Regions from separate parts of the Desulfovibrio porci genome, predicted to be linked through region 2. Evidence: riboswitches for the same ligand, from Rfam matches in the RefSeq annotation. Region 2 holds a riboswitch; each other region holds the start of a gene.
What was found. Region 2 has a riboswitch for cobalamin ahead of FYJ44_RS05425 (FecCD family ABC transporter permease). Riboswitches for the same ligand answer to the same signal wherever they lie in the genome.

Region 1: another riboswitch for cobalamin. It lies ahead of FYJ44_RS02085 (sirohydrochlorin cobaltochelatase); the one in region 2 lies ahead of FYJ44_RS05425 (FecCD family ABC transporter permease).
Region 3: another riboswitch for cobalamin. It lies ahead of FYJ44_RS00780 (anaerobic ribonucleoside triphosphate reductase); the one in region 2 lies ahead of FYJ44_RS05425 (FecCD family ABC transporter permease).

What each region holds. Positions count from the first base shown of each region.
Region 1 is NZ_VUMH01000002.1:19,868-25,616, forward strand. It holds gene FYJ44_RS02070 (tripartite tricarboxylate transporter permease) at 1-924, opposite strand, end outside; gene FYJ44_RS02075 (tripartite tricarboxylate transporter TctB family protein) at 932-1,459, opposite strand; gene FYJ44_RS02080 (helix-turn-helix transcriptional regulator) at 1,659-2,405, opposite strand; gene FYJ44_RS02085 (sirohydrochlorin cobaltochelatase) at 2,589-3,500, opposite strand; cobalamin riboswitch at 3,552-3,803, opposite strand; gene FYJ44_RS02090 (hypothetical protein) at 3,978-4,535, shown strand; gene FYJ44_RS02095 (30S ribosomal protein S1) at 4,866-5,749, shown strand, end outside.
Region 2 is NZ_VUMH01000004.1:87,117-92,865, reverse strand. It holds gene FYJ44_RS14590 (Rne/Rng family ribonuclease) at 1-1,017, opposite strand, end outside; gene FYJ44_RS05440 (metallophosphoesterase family protein) at 1,250-1,939, opposite strand; gene FYJ44_RS05435 (5-formyltetrahydrofolate cyclo-ligase) at 2,054-2,659, shown strand; gene FYJ44_RS05430 (purine nucleoside phosphorylase YfiH/LACC1 family protein) at 2,650-3,414, shown strand; cobalamin riboswitch at 3,451-3,644, shown strand; gene FYJ44_RS05425 (FecCD family ABC transporter permease) at 3,785-4,846, shown strand; gene FYJ44_RS05420 (ABC transporter ATP-binding protein) at 4,879-5,721, shown strand; gene FYJ44_RS05415 (ABC transporter substrate-binding protein) at 5,741-5,749, shown strand, end outside.
Region 3 is NZ_VUMH01000001.1:171,220-176,968, forward strand. It holds gene FYJ44_RS00765 (bacteriohemerythrin) at 1-725, shown strand, start outside; gene nrdG (anaerobic ribonucleoside-triphosphate reductase activating protein) at 742-1,293, opposite strand; gene nrdD (anaerobic ribonucleoside-triphosphate reductase) at 1,286-1,456, opposite strand; gene FYJ44_RS00780 (anaerobic ribonucleoside triphosphate reductase) at 1,698-3,965, opposite strand; cobalamin riboswitch at 4,091-4,272, opposite strand; gene FYJ44_RS00785 (peptide synthetase) at 4,600-5,481, opposite strand; gene FYJ44_RS00790 (M16 family metallopeptidase) at 5,653-5,749, opposite strand, start outside.

The DNA of each region.
Region 1 (5,749 bases), on a different contig from region 2:
GCCCGCCTCGGGCGCGGCGATGCCGTCAATGGCTCCGTGCCCGAACTTTTCCGGGTGTCTGGAAGTCCGCCGGGCCTCGGAATAGGACATGAAGGCCGCCGGGGTGGCCCCGATGCCGGGCATGGCCCCGAGAAAGGAGCCGATCAGGGATGAGCGTAGCATGATCGGGATGCAGGCTTTGAATTCCGCCCAGGTCATGTGGTCGTCGTCCGGGTGGGCGGCGCGGAGGGTCATCCGCATGGTTTTGCGCAGGCCCAGGCTGACCTGGTGGATGACTTCCGGCAGGCAGAGCAGGCCGATGACCATAGGAATCAGCGAGAGGCCCGAGGCCAGATCCTGCATGCCGAAAGTAAAGCGCGTGGCCCCGGTGGACTCTGAGATGCCGATGGTGGAAACCAGAATGCCCAGGCAGCAGGAAATGATGCCCTTGATCAGCGAGGGGCCAGAAATGCTGCCCACCACGGTGAGGGCCAGGATGATCAGGCTGAACTGTTCGGCCGAGCCGATTTTGAGAGTGAACAGGGACAGGGGCGCGGCTACGAAGATGAGCAGCAGATTGCTGAAGGTGTCGCCGAAGACCGAGGCTGAAAGCGCGGTATGCAGGGCCTTGCCCGCCTTGCCCTGCCGGGCCAGGGGGTAGCCTTCCATGGAAGTGCAGATGGCCGGCGGCGCGCCGGGCGTGTTGAGCAATATGGCCGAGATGGAGCCGCCGAAAATGCCGGCCTTGTATATGCCGAGCAGCATGGGGATGCCGATCAGCGGATCCACGTAAAAAGTCAACGGCAGCAGGATGGCGATGCCCATGATGCCGGAAATGCCGGGAATGGCGCCAAAGGCTATGCCCACCAGAATGCCGCCGGCAATGCCTAGAACGGGGCCGGGAGCGCAGACGGAAATCAGTCCGTTGAGAATGTCCGTGAACATGCGGGCCTCACTCGAAAAATTTGCCCAATGGCAGGGCGATGCGGATGCAATGGAAGGTCATGTAGTCAAGGGCGAAGGCGAAGGCCACGAAGGAGGGCAGCAGAATATGCCAGCGCCGCCCGTGCAGCAGCCAGGCCACGCCCGCCATGGCCAGAGGCGTGGCGATCAGGAAGCCGCAGTATTCCATGAGGTAGCGGTAAGCGTAGAGAATCAGGATATAACTGAGAAAGCCGCGCGCGGAACCGGCCTGCCCCATGGCGGCCAGATCCTCGGCTTCCGCCGCCGCTGCTGCGGGATCGGCTGGCGGGCGCGCAGCCGTTTTCTTTTTGAGAAAGACGTAGGCCGCGAAAAAGCAGAACAGAAGTGACAACACTGCGATGCAGACCACGATGAAACCGGGAAAGGTGCGCGGACTGACCACCGACGGCAGGCCCACGTCGATGAAGATGTCCATGTTGTACAGGAAAATAAGGCTGACTATCAGAAGGAAGGGAGCGGCGATGAGGTCCGCCAGTCCGGTGTCGTCCGTGTCCATGATTCCCTCCTGCGAGCTGCGGTGTTGGGGGACTGCCGGGTACGGAGTCAGCATGGCACGGGCGCGCGAAAAGTGTCAACAAAAAATTTTAATTTAAAAAGTTTTGTAAATATAGATTCCGGCGGGGCGGACAAAAAAACAGGCCGCCCTGACGGAGATTCCGTCGAGGCGGCCCGGCGTGGGCGTCGTTGATGGCGCGCTATTCGGACGACTCTTTCTTGAGCTCGCGCATGTAATTATAGACCGTATAAATGGAAACCTGCATGGTCTTGGCCAGATACTGCACCATTCCCTTGATCAGAAAAGCGCCTTCCTCGTCGAGAATGCGGATGAAATTCTTTTTTTCCTCGCGGTTCATGCCTGCCGGATGCTTGCCTGCCCGTTTGATGGCCGTCTCGATGATCGCCTCGCTGGTTTCCCCCATGCAGGAGGCGAAGGCTTCGCTCACGACCTTGCCGGGCTGGCTTTCATAGTGCATGACCGAGTGCAAAACCGACTGAAAACGCTCGAAGCCGGTCAGATCGAAATTAAGGCAAAAGGCCCCGATGACGGCACCCCGGCTGTTGCGGATGAAGCTGGTGGAGGATTTGAGCGTTTTGCCAGAGGGCGTGGACGTGGGATAGGCCACGATGTCTTCCACCCCGTTGCCGCCCTGCCGCCAGGCCTTGGTCACGATGTTGGTGATGGGCGCGCCGGGTTTGCGCCCGGTCAGCGAGCCTTCAATATGGATCAGAGAGTGCTCCAGGTCGCGGAAGTCATGGACGGCCACTTCGCAAAGATGCCCGAAGGTACGCACCACCACGCCCGCGATGTGGATGGCGTTGTTGAACAGTGCCCGTTCCTCCGGGCCGTATTCCATGCGGCGGGCGGTCTCCGGAACCGGCGCGGAAGAGGCGCTTTTTTTGTCCCGGCGCGCGGGCCGCGTTTTTTTGATCGGCTTGGGCATGTAAAAACCTCCGGGCTTGCGGCACGGGAGCCGCAGGCCGCATCAAGGAGCAGGCTACTGTAAATCCCGGCGCTTTGGTAGCCCCTTCCGCCGCGTCCGGCTCGAAAAAGGCCGTCCGCTTCCTTGGCGCGGAAGCGGACGGCCCTTGGATACCGGCGGATGGTTCCGCTTTGCGAACAGCTTTTACTGCTTCTTGGGCTCCTTGGTCAGATCGTCCACATTTTCTTTGGCATGAGCCACAAAGACATCGCGCACGCCGGGCACTTGGCCCAGGCCCTTGAGGTTGGTCTCCACCTGAAACCCGGCGGCCTTGAGCCTGGACGCCCAGGAGTCTTCCTCGTCCCCGGCCAGATCGTTGCGGGCGTGGTCCCCGGCCACCACCATCAGAGGCTGCAGCCAGACTTTTTTGACCTTGTGGGCCTTGAGTTCGGCCAGCAGGTCGTCAAAACCGCGCGCGCCTTCCACTGTGGCCATAAAGACCAGAGGATCGCTTTCCTTGAACGAGGCCCGCATGCCCTCAAAAACCAGATCCGCCCGGCCGTGGGCCTGACCGTGTCCCATGAGCACCACGGCTTCGCCCTTCTGACGTTTGTCGCCCATGTCCGCCAGCACGGCCTTGGATACGCGCAGGGCGTCCTTGTGCGATTCCAGCAGGGGGCGCCCCAGATAGACGGCCTCAAAACGGCCGGGATGCTTTTGCAGGTCAAGCAGCACCGCCCGCTCCAGCTCCGTGAATTCTTCGCCGGGCATCACGTGCAGGGACTGCACGCGCACCAGCTTCACGCCGCCCTTGGCTAGTTCGGCAAGCCCGTCGCTGATGCCGCCCACCGGACGGCCCTGCTTGGCCAGTTTGCGGCGGATGATCTGCGAGGTGTAGGCCCAGACCACGGGGCTGTCCGGAAATGCGGCCTTGAAGCTCGCGTCCACGGCTTTGAACGAGGGCAGGGCTTCGGGCACGCTGGTGCCGAAAGCCACCAGCAGCACGCCTTCCTTGGGGGCTTTCCGCTCCGCCGCCTGGACGGACGCGGCCATAAGGGCCAGCAGGAGCAGGAAAAGCGGCAGGAAGCGCGGAAATTTGCGCAGGATACAAGACATGGCGACCTCCTCAATCGTGCGTTGAAAGGTGATGTATGATGGCCGTCGGCGCACTGAACGCCTTGGCCGGCGGGTGTTCGGACTTGAGGGATATGGAGGTCGGCGTCCCGCGAGATTTCAGGACAACGGCCCCGCGCCTCGGCTTCGCCTTCACCGTATGGACGGCTGGCTGTCGCGTCCCTCCGGAAACCTTCCGGGGGACGAAGAAGCTCTGTACCCTCTTACCGCAGCGCGACTGTTTCCGATTCGCACGGAATTCCCCGCTACAGACGGCAGAGGACAACAGGGGGGCGCAAAAGTCAAGGGTCGGCCTGCCGCCATTGCCGGACGGACCGGGCTCCGGACTGTTCCACGGCAACGGCCACGACCCTCGGCAAAATCCCGCCCACGGGTGCGCCCCAAAACGGTTGCGTGTCCCGGCGCGGGCCATATCGCCGAGGCCTTGGCCCGGCATGGTTTTCAGGATATGCTGGAACCATGAGTACGTCGTCTGATGCTCCCCCGGCTTTTCCGGCCGCAATGTTGTCCGAGGCCACAGCCCTGTTGCGCCGGGGCGTGCTGCTGCCCGCGCGCGGCGAGGATGCCGCGAACTTGGGGCTCTTTCTGACCCGTGGTCTGGGCCTGGAGCCCGCCTATCTGGAGGAGCGGGTCCAGACCCTGCTGCGTAACGGTCTGGCCGTGGATGATTTCGCCGTGCCGCTGGCCGCCGGCGACCGGCTGGCCCTGTCGGCGGCCATGCCCGGCGTGGCCGGGGCCGCCCTGCGACGGGGCGGCTGGTACGCGGCCATGCGCGCCGGCATCACCCAGCGGCCGGACAATGCGCCTTCTGTCCCGTCGGCTCCGGCGGGGGCGACGGTCTGGATTGAGCTGCGCTGCTTCAACAGCATTGCCGAGGATCTGGCCGGGCATCTGCTGCGCCGGGGGCTGGCCGCTCGGCCCGATGACGTGGGGCCCTCCCTGCGCCGTCTGGCAACGGCTCCGCCCGCCGGGCCGGCGTTGCCGGAACCGGCCCTGCTCTGGCTCATGGCCTGTTGACCCGACGTCTTTTCTCCGCCGGTTTTGCCGAATATGGCCATTGCTGTCGTGTGCCGATCATTGCCGTGCCGGGCCCACAGTGTGGCCGCTCTGACCCGCAAGGCAGCCCAAGCAAAGGGGCGCGCCGGCGGTTGAGACTGGAGCGCGCCTCTTTTTTTGAATAGACAAAAGGAGCGTGCCCTTGCCGGAGAGCAAACGTCCAGCAGTGCCAATGCGGAAGCCATCATCCTCCGCAACGCCGCGCCGGACAATTTTGCTTGTGCTTTTTCCAGCGCTCTGATAATTTTTCCCACTCTCACAGTGAGGGGAAATTATTTGGAGGCATGGCAGATGGCAGACAAGGAAACCGGGCACGACGAAATCAATTTCGAAAGCGCCCTCGAAAACTATCTCAATCCCGATTTTGGCGACCTTGAAGAAGGCTCCATTACCAAAGGCGAAATCGTCCGCGTGGATGACGACAACGTGCTGGTGGACGTGAATTTCAAGTCCGAGGGGCAGATCCCCGCGGCTGAATTCCGCGACCCCGCCGGCAACATGACCGTCAGCGTGGGCGACCGGGTGGACGTCTATGTGGTGCGCAAGAACGAAATGGACGGCACCATCACCCTCTCCTTTGAAAAGGCCAAGCGCATGCAGGTCTTCGACCAGCTCGAGGACGTGCAGGAAAACAACAGGGTCATCAAGGGCCACATCGTGCGTCGCATCAAGGGCGGCTACACGGTGGACATCGGCGGGGTGGAGGCGTTTTTGCCCGGTTCCCATGTGGATCTGCGTCCCGTGCCGGACATGGACGCCCTGGTCAACCAGGAATTTGAATTCCGCGTGCTCAAGATCAACCGCCGCCGCAGCAACGTCATCGTGTCCCGCCGCGTGCTGCTGGAAGAGGAGCGCGATTCCAAGCGGCAGGATCTGCTGCGCACCCTGGAAGAGGGCCAGATCGTCCAGGGCAAGGCCAAGAACATCACCGAATACGGCGTGTTCGTTGACCTCGGCGGCCTGGACGGCCTGCTGCACATCACGGACATGAGCTGGAAGCGCATCCGCCATCCCAAGGAAATGATCACCATGGGCCAGGAACTGACCCTCAAGGTGCTTTCCTTCGACCGTGAGAACAACAAAGTTTCTCTGGGCCTCAAGCAGCTGGTGCCCGATCCCTGGCAGGACATCTCCGCCCGTTTCCCCGAAGGCGCCAAGTGCACCGGCAAGGTCAC
Region 2 (5,749 bases):
GGCCGGGGCGCTCTTGCCTTTTTTCCCCCTGCCCTTGGGGGCGGGAATCTCGGGGGCGGTTTCGGCGGCATCGTCCGGGGAGACGGCGTCGGCGTCGCCGCTGTCGTAATCTTCCTGGAGCGTATGGACCGTCGCGCCGGTTTCGTCCGTCGCGTCTTCATCCGCGCTCATGTCATCCGTGGCGGTTGCGCGGTTTTTGCGGTTCCGGCCGCGTCCGCCGCGCCGTCCGCGACGGCTTTTGCGGCGAGGCGTGTCGGCGCTGTCCTCGTCCTCGCTTCCGGCTGTGGCCTCCCCGGCTTCCATGGGCCGGTTTTCTTCCGGCTCCGCCCGTTCAGCCGATTCCGCCGCTGCTGTCAATCCCGCCGGGGCGTTCCCGGTCCGGGAATTTTTTTGGGGGGCTTTGGCGGCAGGAGCGTCCGTCGTGGACGCGGGCAACGCCTCCTCCGCCGTCAAAGCCGGGGCGACATCGGTTTGCGTCGCGCTATCCGCAGGCGCTGCGGTTTTTTTTGCACGCGGACCTCGCGTGGTGCTGCGGGCGCGTCCGGGAGCGGCGGCCGCGCTTGACGGTGCCGCCTCAGCGTCATCCGGCCCGGATACCGCCGGGGCCGCGGCTTTTGTTCCGGATTTGGCTGTGGCGGTGCGGCTTTTGCCCGTGCTCCGGCTCGGCGCGCGTTGGGCCTTGGCCGGGCTTTCCTCAACGCCTTCCGGGCTTTTGGCCGCCGTACGCCTGCCGCCGCGCGGCTTGCGCGCGGGAGCGTCCGTGGGGCTTTCCGTGGCGGCGTCGGCATCCGGCGCGGCCGCCTTGGCACTTTGGGCGCGGGGCGTGCGGGCCGTTTGAGCGGCGGGCTTTTTGGCGCTGCGGGAAGATGTGCGGCGTTTGGGGGCGGGAGCTTCCGCCGGGGCTTCGCCGGAAACGGCGGGGGCTGTGGAGGCGGAAACGGAAGAAACAGAGGCGTCCTGGCTTGCGCCATCCGTGGCGGGGGACGCGGCCACGGAGAAATCCTGGTCAGTGGTCATGAAAATCCTTCTGGCGGCAGTCTGAAAACAGCGCCGCGAAAAAATTTGTGGGTCGGTCTGCCGGACTCCGTATGAGATATCGCGGCAGCAGCGCCATTACGGGCGCGCGTTTGCCGCAGGCATGCCGAACCTTATTTCAATAAGATACGTCTTTTGTAAAAATATGCAAGAAGTCCTGTGCGGCCCGCCCCGCAGTACAGACGGCCGGAAGAAAGGCTCCGCGCGGACGGCGTCAGCAATTTTCGAGCACGCGCAACTCCGCCGACAAGCGGCCGGAATTGGAGCGCAACACCACGTAGCCGCCCTGAGCCAGCGCGCCGGGATTGACCACCACGGTGCGGCCCACGCGGTCCACGGCTCTGGCCTCATGGATATGGCCGCAGAGGCAGATGTCGGGCTGGGCTTCCTCCAGAAATTCGCGCACCGCCGTGGAACCCACATGGACATCGCCGGGGATTACGTCGCAGGCCGTATCCTTGGGCGGGTTATGGGAAACCAGCACCGTGTGCGGATAGCGACGGGCGCGCTGCCAGCAGGCGTCCAGCCAGGTCGCGAAGGTGGATTCGGGAAACTCGCTGGGCGTGCCGAAGGGCGTGAAGGTGGAGGCCCCCACGCCGAAAATGGCCGTATCCGGCGTCAGTTCGCGGGTGATGGTATGCAGGTTCCAGCCCTGCTCGCTAAGCCATGTGTCCACTTCGGGCCGGTCCATATTGCCGATCTGAGCCCAGACCGGCAGGTCGCGGGCGCGCAGAGCCTCCATGACCAGTTCGGCCTGCTTGACGCCGCCGGTGATGGTCAGGTCGCCGGTGACGATGATGCCGTCAGCCTGGGCCAGTTCCGGAATCCGCTCGAAGCAGGCGGGCTCGTCGTGGATGTCGCCTACGGCGATCCAGAGATAATCCTGCGCATCGGCACTTGGCATGGCGTCCCATCCTTTGTTATAAGAATCGTAACGCAATCCTGCCATAACTCGCCACGGATGGAAAGGCCCGCCATGCATCCCACACAGCCCGCATTCACCTTATCCGCGGAACCCATGGAATCCGAGGCGTCCGTCGCGGCGCGCAAGGCCGCCCTGCGCGAGCGCATCCGCAAACTGCGCCGCAACCACCCGCCGGGCCTGGCGCGGGCGCGCAGTCTGGAGGCCCAGCAACGCCTGCTGGAGGCCCCCTGCTGGCGCAACGCGCGCTCCGTGGCGCTCTATGTGGCGCTCAAGGGCGAACTGTCCACCGACAAATTGCTGGATGCGGCCTGGAAGAGCGGACGCACGGTCTGGCTGCCGCGCGTCCGGCCCGAAGAGCCGGGGTGCATGGAATTCGTGGCCTGCACGGGGCCGGAGCAATTGCGGCCCGGCCCTTTCGGCCTGCGCGAACCGGAGGACAGTCTGCCGGGTCTGGGCCCGGAAGAGGCGGGCAAGGCCTTCAAGCCGGATCTGCTGGTGCTGCCGGGTCTGGCCTTTGACCGGCGCGGCGGCCGCCTGGGTTTCGGCGGCGGCTATTATGACCGCTTTCTGGACAGCGGACTGACCTGCCCGCGCGTGGGCCTGTGTTTCGCCTTCCAGATCACCAAAAACCTGCCCCTCGAACAGTGGGACCAGCGCGTGCACTATCTCTGCACGGAAGAGCAATTCCTGTGTCTGTAAATTACATTCCCTTTCAGTTCCCCGGCCTTGAAAACGTCCGCTGCGCCTTTCAGGTCCGCGCGGCCATGCCCGGCGGCAGGTATCGCGACGCGTATGACGGCGGCAACATCTCCTTCAGCACGGACGACGACCCGGACCGTGTGACGGGCAACCGCCGGGGCATGCTGGCGGCCTTGCAGGCGTGCGGGCTTGCGGCCTGGGCGGAACTCAATCAGGTGCACGGCGACGCGCTGGTCTTTGAGCCGGAAGCCGTGGCCTGCGAAGCCCGGCCCGCGGCGGAGGGCGACGGCATGGTCACCTCCCGGCCCGGCCTGGGCCTGCTGATCAAGACAGCGGACTGCCAGCCCATCTTGCTGGCGCATAAAAGCGGCCGCTATGTGGCGGCCCTGCACGCGGGCTGGCGGGGCAACCGTTGCGATTTTCCGGGCACGGGCGTGGCCCGTTTCTGCGCGCGCTATGATCTCAAAGCCCGCGACCTGCTGGCTGTGCGCGGTCCCAGCCTGGGACCTGGGCGGGCGGAATTCGTCAATTTCGAGCGGGAATGGAGCGACGACTTCCGGCCTTGGTTCGACCTGGACACGCAAACCATGGATCTCTGGAGTCTTACCCGCTATCAGTTGCGGCAGGCGGGCCTGCCCGAGCGCCAGATTTACGGCCTGGATCTCTGCACGGCCTCCAATACCGCGCAATTCTTCTCCTACCGGCGGGAGAAAAAGTCCGGCCGTCAGGCCAGCCTGATCTGGATCGCGGCCTGAGCCGCGCCCGCATTGACAGCGCGCCGCGCCGCGCCTAAGGTGCCTTGTGGCAACGGTAGCCGGACCCGCCGTAGCGGCGCGCACCGGCTTGAAAAGGGAATCCCGTGTGAAACGGGAGCGGACCCGCCGCCGTGAGATCCATCAACCGCGCCCCATCTTGCGCCACTGGAAACGGGAAGGCCGGGGCAAAGGGATCAAGCCGGAAGACCTGCCGTTGTCCCAACTGCCCGCCGTAAACGAGCATTTCAGGTGTTGGATGCTCAAGGCGCGGCAACGTCTCCGGCAACGGGTTTTTGCCGGTCAGGCAGAGGAAATACGGGCCTCTTCCAGTATGGAAGAGGCCTTTTTTTGTCCGCAAGCCCCGCAGTGTATGCCTACAGACGCCGCTTTTGCTTTTTCCAGGCCGCCCGAATCGCGGTCCCTGCGCCTTGCGCTGGCCGGACTGGCCGCGCTCTGGCTCATTTCTCTGCCGCTGGCCTGCCTGCCGGGGCCGTTCCCGCTGGGCGCGGGCGAGGTCTTTCAGACGCTGGCCGTCAGCCTGGGCCTGAGCGACGCGCCGGTGGACGCCTCCCGCCTGCTGGTGGTGGGGCAGATCCGTCTGGCGCGGGTCTGCCTGGCGGCCTTGTGCGGCGGGGCTTTGGCCGTGGCGGGTGTGGCCTTGCAGGGCGTGCTGCGCAATCCCTTGGCCGATCCCTTTACGCTGGGTATTTCCGCGGGCGCGGCCTGCGGCGCGAGCATGGCTATAGCGCTGGGCGGCGGTCTGGCCGTCTGGTTCGGACTCTCCCAAGCCGGGCTGGTGGCTCCCGCCGCCTTGGCCGGAGCCCTGCTGGCCCTGTGCGGCGCGTTGTGGCTGGGACGGAGCAGGGGGGATTTCAGCCGCGAAAGCGTGATTCTGGCGGGCATTGCCGTGGCCGCCTTTCTGGGAGCCCTGGTGGCTCTGGTCAAGGCCCTTAACGAAGAATCCGTGACCAGCATCGTGTTCTGGATTCTGGGTTCCCTCCAGGGACGGGGCTGGGACAGTCTGCCCCTGCTGCTGGGTACGTTTGCGCCGGGTTTGCTGGCTGTGGGGCTGGGCTGGCGGGCCCTGGACGTGCTTTCCCTGGGTGACGAGCAGGCCGCGCAACTGGGCCTCAACGTGGGCCGGGCGCGCTTCTGGTTCCTGGCCGGGGCCAGTTGCATGACGGCGGGGTGCGTGGCCGTGGCCGGGGTGATCGGCTTTGTGGGCCTGGTGGTGCCGCATGTGCTGCGCCTCTTGCTGGGGCCGGGACACGGTCCCCTGCTGACGGGCGCGTTTTTCGGCGGCGGTGTGCTGCTGATCTGGGCCGACGTGCTGGCCCGCAGCGTGTTGGGCGGCGGTCAGGAATTGCCCGTGGGCGTGGTCACGGCCCTGCTGGGCGGACCGTTTTTCGCCCTGCTAGTGCGGAGTCGCTGATGCCCGGCGAAAGACTTCTGTCCGAAAAAGTGATGCTGGACGTGCGCGGCCTGACGGCGGGCTATGGCGCGCGGCCCGTGCTGCGCGGCATAAGCCTGAAGGCGCGCGGCGGCGAAAGTGTGGCCCTGCTTGGACCCAACGGCAGCGGCAAGACAACTTTGCTGCGCTGCATTTCCGGCGTGTTGCGGCCCCAGGGCGGCGACATATGCCTGGCCGGCAAATCGCTGGAGCGCCTGCGTCCGCGTGAGCGCGCCCGGCTGGTCGCTGTGGTGCCGCAGCGTGCGGAATGTCCGCCCGGCCTGAGCGTGCGCCACATGGCGCTGCTGGGGCGCTATCCCTATCTCTCCTGGCTGGGCAGCTACGGGCGGCGGGATTACGAAGCCGTGGAGCGGGCTCTGGCCGCCACCGGAGCCGCCGGGCTGGTCGGACGCCGCGTGGACGAACTGTCCGGCGGGGAGCTGCAGCGGGTGCTGCTGGCGCGGGCTCTGGCCCAGGAAAGCCCGCTGCTGTTGCTGGACGAACTGGCCGCCGGTCTGGATCTGGCCCGCATGGTGGAGCTGTTCGACTTGCTGGAGCGCCGCCGGGCCGCCGGGGCCTGTGTGCTGATGGCCATGCACGACTGCAACCTAGCCTCCCTGTATGCCACCCGGCTGATCGGCCTGAAAAACGGACAAATGCTTTTTGACGGTCCCGCGTCCGAGATTTTTACCGAGGAGAAGCTCAGTGCCTTGTACGACATTCCCATCCGCGTTTTTCCGCATCCTCGTTGGGGACTGCCCCAGGCTCTGCCGGGCCGCGCATCCGGGCCGTGGAGCGGCGATTTTTCTGCCGCTGCTTCTGACCCTGACGATCCTGCTGCCGACGGGGCGGACTGAGGCCGCCGCGCCCATTGAAGTGACGGAC
Region 3 (5,749 bases), on a different contig from region 2:
AATATAACCTGATGTTGGCCGGGCAGCAGTTGATCCGGGAAAATCTGGCGGACAGCGCCAAACGCACGCGCGCGCTTTCCGGCGAACTGTCCCGCCTTTTGCGCGCCATGTCCGAAACCGCGCCGGACGCGGCCCCGGACAGCCACGCGACGCTCTCACGCCGCGCGCGCGGCGCGAATACGCTGGTTGAGCAATTTTTGAAAAAATTCGACAGCGACCTGGAATTTCTCAATTCCTGCCTGTCTCAGGTGGAAAAATTCACCGACGGCGCGCAAACGGGACGGCAGACAGCTCTCCAGCCCGCCAACGACGGCATTGTTGTCTGGTCGGACGCGCTGTCCACCGGCGTGCCGGCCATTGACGGGCAGCACAAGCTGCTGCTGTCCTACATCAACAAGCTGCACCGGGCCATCCGGAACGGCAGGGACGAAAAGACCCTTCTGGAAGTGCTGGACGCTCTGGCGGGCTATGCTTTCACCCATTTCAACACTGAGGAAATCTTTTTCTGTCACTCCGACTACCCGGACGCGAACCGGCACATCCAGATTCACGAGCAGTTCAAGGCCAAAGTCATGGAGTTCCGCGACGCGGTTTCGGACGGCAAGGCCAATGTGGATATGGAAGTGCTGGATTTTCTGAAAAACTGGCTTATTGAGCACATTCAGGGCATGGACGTCGCCTTTGCGCCCTATCTGGCCAAGATTGCGGACGGTGATCGGCCCTGAATCCGGACCGCCGGACTCAGGCCACGTTTCGGCCTTTCCCGGCGGCCAGCGCGCGCCGTTGCTTCCTGTCCAGCAGCCGTTGATTGGAGCTGCCTCGAAAGAGCAGTTCCAGATCCCGCAACGCTTCCACATATGGCCCGTCGATAAGCAGGTCGGTCAATTCCAGCAGGCGGGCGATGTCCGGCTCATTGCCGCGTTCCGTCCGCGCCAGCAGGACTTCATAAGTATAGCCGGTATAGGTGACCACGTCACCGCCCCTGGCACGGACTCTTTCGGCCACGGCGCAGAGCGCCCCGGCCTGGAGAAAGGGTTCGCCGCCGGAAAAAGTGACGCCGGCCAGAAGCGGATTTTCGTCGTATTGCGCGAGGATTCCCTCCACGTCACGGACAAAACCGCCCTCCCGGTCGTGCGTTTCCGGATTATGGCAGCCCTTGCAGCCGTGTGGACAGCCTTGGGTAAAGAGCACGAAGCGCAGGCCCGGGCCGTCCACAATGGATTCCTCCACAATGCCGGACAGACGCAACCGCGTCCGGTCCGGCATTGTGGAAGCGATGCCGTGTTCAGGCATGCCGGACCCGGTCGTGCTCCTCGGCGCGCTTGGCGTTATTGAAGCGGTCCAGGGTGCCCACCAGATAACCGGTGATCCGGCGGATGCGCTCAAAGCCCACGCCCTGGCCCACCATTTTCTGTTTCACTTTCGTTTCCTCAAACAAGCGTGATTCCATCAGCATTGCCACAGTCTCCTTTTCATTCTCAGAGCAGATTAATACTAAGAACTTACATTCTTAATGCTTGAAGCCGGTCACTTCCGCGCTCAACAGCGCGAATAACTTGCGCTTACGCCTTTCGTGGCGGGCGACTGCTCTCGCAGCCGCCAAAGCAATGTAACGTTATATTGCTCTAACGTTATAAAATGTTTTCCCCGGTTCCGGAGAACCGGGATTCAATCGCATGGTGATCCGCCCCGCCTGCTCATTCCCATTTGGGGGTCTGCGGAAATTTCCTGCGCAGTTCCCGCAGCGTTTCCAGGCTCACGCCCTCGCCCTCGCGGCGGCCGCAACGCGGGCAGACGTCGTCGATGACGCCCGTATAGCCGCAGACGGGGTCACGGTCCAGCGGATGGTTGATGGAGCCGTAGCCCACGCCCTGATCGTGCATGTACCGGATGATCCGCTCAAAGGCCTGCAGATTTTTGCAGGTATCGCCGTCCAGTTCCACATAGGTGATGTGTCCGGCATTGGTCATGGCATGGTAGGGCGCTTCCAGCTGGATCTTTTTAAAGGCCTTGATGGGATAGTAGACCGGCACGTGGAAGGAATTGGTGTAATAGTCGCGGTCCGTGACGCCGGGAATGCTGCCGTAGCGCTCCCGGTCCAGAGCCACGAAGCGCCCGCTCAGGCTTTCCGCCGGAGTGGCGATAAGCGAGAAATTCAGGCCGGTCCTTTCCGCCTCATCGTCGGCGCGGCGTCGCATGTGCCCGATGATCTCCAGGCCCAGCTTCTGGGCCTCTTCGCTCTCGCCGTGGTGCACGCCCAGCAGGGCCTTGAGGGCCTCGGCCAGGCCGATGAAGCCCACAGTCAGGGTGCCGTGCTTGAGCACCTCGCCGATGCTGTCGTCCCAGTCCAGTTTGCCGGAATCCAGCCAGATGCCGTTGCCCATGAGGAAGGGATAATTGCGCACCTTCTTGGCGCTCTGGATCTTGAGCCGGTGCAGCAACTGGCGGAAGACCAGATCAATCTTGTCGTCCAGCAGGGCGTAAAATTTCTCCACGTCGCCGTGGGCCTCCAGGCCCAGACGCGGCAGGTTCACGGAGGTAAAGCTCAAATTTCCGCGCCCGCAGGTCACCTGGCGCTCCGGGTCGTGCACGTTGCCCAGCACGCGCGTGCGGCAGCCCATATAGGCCACTTCGCTATTGTAATCGCCGTTCTTGTAATACTGCAAGTTGAACGGCGCGTCGAGGAAGCTGAAATTGGGGAAGAGGCGTTTGGCCGAAGTCTCCATGGCCAGTTTGAACAGATCGTAGTTGGGATCGCCGGGATTGTAGTTGACCCCTTCCTTGACCTTGAAAATCTGCACCGGAAAAATGGAGGTTTCGCCGTTGCCCAGGCCCGCCTGGGTGGCCAGGAGCAGGTTTTTCATAACCATGCGGCCCTCGGCGGAGACGTCCGTGCCGTAGTTGATGGAACTGAACGGCACCTGGGCTCCGGCCCGGGAATTCATGGTGTTCAGATTGTGAATCAGCGCCTCCATGGCCTGATACACGCGGCGGTCCGTATTGCCCAGGGCTTCCTCCACGGCATACGTGTGGGCGCGCCCGGCCAACTCCCGCCACTGCGCGGACGCGTGCTCAGCCAGGGCGCGGGCCAGCGCCTCGGCCCCGGCCTCGTCAATGGCGACGGCCGGGCTCAGACCGGCGGCCTCCAGCAGTTCCCCGGCCAGCGTCTCGGCCGAGGCGGCGTCCAGGCCGCCCGCGATACGCAGACAGGCGCAGAAAGCCTTGCGGTATTCCTTGGCGTAGGTTTTGGCCACGCCGGGCGCCATGGCGAAATCAAAATGCGGCACGCTCTGGCCGCCGTGCATTTCATTCTGGTTGGCCTGAATGGCGATGCAGGCCAGGGCCGAATAGCTTTCAATGGAATTGGGCTCGCGCAGATAGCCGTGCCCGGTGGAGAACCCGTTTCTGAACAGCGGGATCAGGTCAATCTGGCAGCAGGTTTCCGTGAGCATGTAGAAATCTTTGTCATGGATGTGAATGTCGCCATTGCCGTGCGCGGCCGAGGCGTCCTTGGGCAGGATGTAGTTGTCGATGAAAAACTTGGAGCCCTCGGAGCCGTATTTGAGCATGGTGCCCATGGCCGTATCGCCGTCGATATTGGCGTTCTCCCGCTTGATGTCCTCCCGGATGGCCGGGGAGTACGTCAATTTTTTATAAATATCCATGAGATAGGATTCCGCGTTGCGCATCTTGGCGTGCTCGGCGCGGTAAAGAATATAGGCCTTGGCGGTTTTGGCGTAATCGTACTGGATCAGGCTTTCTTCCACCACATCCTGGATTTCCTCCACGCTGCAGAGATTGCGCTCGTCCAGCTTTTTGCAGACTTTTTCCGTAACGAAGAGCAGGTCCGTGGGGGACATGTCTTCGCCGCCCACGGCCTGATTGGCCTTGGTGATGGCGTTGAGAATCTTGACGGAATCAAAGGGCACGGACGCGCCGTCCCGTTTAATGATAGTGGCGGGCATGAAAAACTCCGGGCATGGGGGGCTGGTACGGTAAAAATACCTCCCCCCAAGAGACGGGCGGAGGAGGAAGCTTGTCCTCATTGCCGGATCTGTCGGCAAAAGCCCCGTTGCCGATGATCCATCCACAGAAACGATGTACGAAAGCAGGTCTTCCGGCTTGCCGGCTCACTTTTCGGCCTTCCCGGAACATGTCCAGTGGCGCACGGGGAAAAGCGGCATCAGTTCGGCGTACGGCGGCGGGTCCGCTCCCGATTTGAACGGGATTCCCTATGAAGCCCCGAAGGGCGCTTCCGTAAGTCTAGAGATAGTCAAAACCCCCCCCTTCTGTCAATGCGAAGCGCGAAAAAAGCCTTCCTTGCTTCGTGATAACATATTGAATTATAATGTATTTTTTTTCACAAACAGACGACACGACGCGTCAAACCCGGCATGATCGCCCGCGACGCGAAAAAGGCCGGGCCGGCGGGATGAGCGGCGGTTTCGCGCTACAGGCGGCTGCCGGGAGGCAGGTCACATCTGGAGGCTCTGGCTGTCATGAAAATGGGCGCTTCTCCGGACAGTGCGGCCGTTGAGTATCTGGACGGCAAGGGATTCGAAACGGGTCATATCCTCTGCGGAAAACTGCAAAGGCGGGCTATTCCGCCGCGCCGCCCGCTTCCCTGCCGAGCTGGCTTTCTATCCAGAAAGCCAGGCCGGGCGCGCCCTCCTCACCCACAGGCCGCCAGTCCAGAGTTTCATCCCGACGCGTTGCGGACAGATAGCGCACAAAACGCAGATGCAGGTTCAGGGCCGTATCTTTTTTATTGCGGCAGACGGCCGTACTGCTGGCGGCCAGGAAAAATTTGCGGAAGACGCCTTCCGGCCCGTTGCAGTCCAGATAAAGCAGGCAGAGCGTATCCTGAGTAATGTCCATGGCATGAAGCAGTTCGTAATTGACCAGCCGCACGAAGGCGCCGCCGGCGGAAACGTCGATCAATTGTATCTGTTGCTCCAATTCCCGGCTGTAGTGGCTCATGTAGACCTGCACCTGACCGCGCTGTTCCGGCAGCATGGGCGCGAACCAGAAGCGGAATTTATTGAGCATGCCCGGCCGCACGCGCAGCCGCTCATGGCGGCGCAGTTCCCGCCACAAAAAACGGAACGGCGTCTTGACGATGATCTCCGTCAACCGGTTCCGGGCATCGCGCCGCACCTCCCGCACTCGGCAGGAGCAGTAAAACCCATGGCGCGGCCCGCTGTGTTTGCCGCGCTCTTCCCCGTCCTCCGGGATTTCTTCCGGCTCGGCTTCCATGTCCGGCTTGAAATAGATCCGGCATTCCCCGCCGCTCAGTTCAGCGGGAAGCGGGGTTTCCGCCATGCTCAGAACCGTGATGTCGCGAGCAGTGAAGGTCACGAGGCAGAGCAGCGGCCCAGCCTCGCGCGGGCGTCCGTCATAGGTGAGACTGACCGGAATGGCTCGGTCGCGCACGTATTCCAGGGCGGCGGCAATATCGGGACGCCAGAGGCAGTGAGACATGAAGCGGAGCTCCTGTCATCTCCATGAGATGCGGATCATGTTCGTTATTTTCCAAGGATGCTTCATAGATAACCCAGTCGGACAGCCCCTGTAAAGACGCGAAAACGCCCCGCCGCGGTAGTGCATTGCTGACCGGGGCGGGGCGTGCGTTTCAAACGTCAAGCACGAATGCTACGGCAAGAGGGTCACCTCATAGGCATTGGCCGGTTCCAGGTACTTGCGGGCCACGGCCTGCACATCCGCCGGGGTCAAAGCGGCTGCCTTGTCC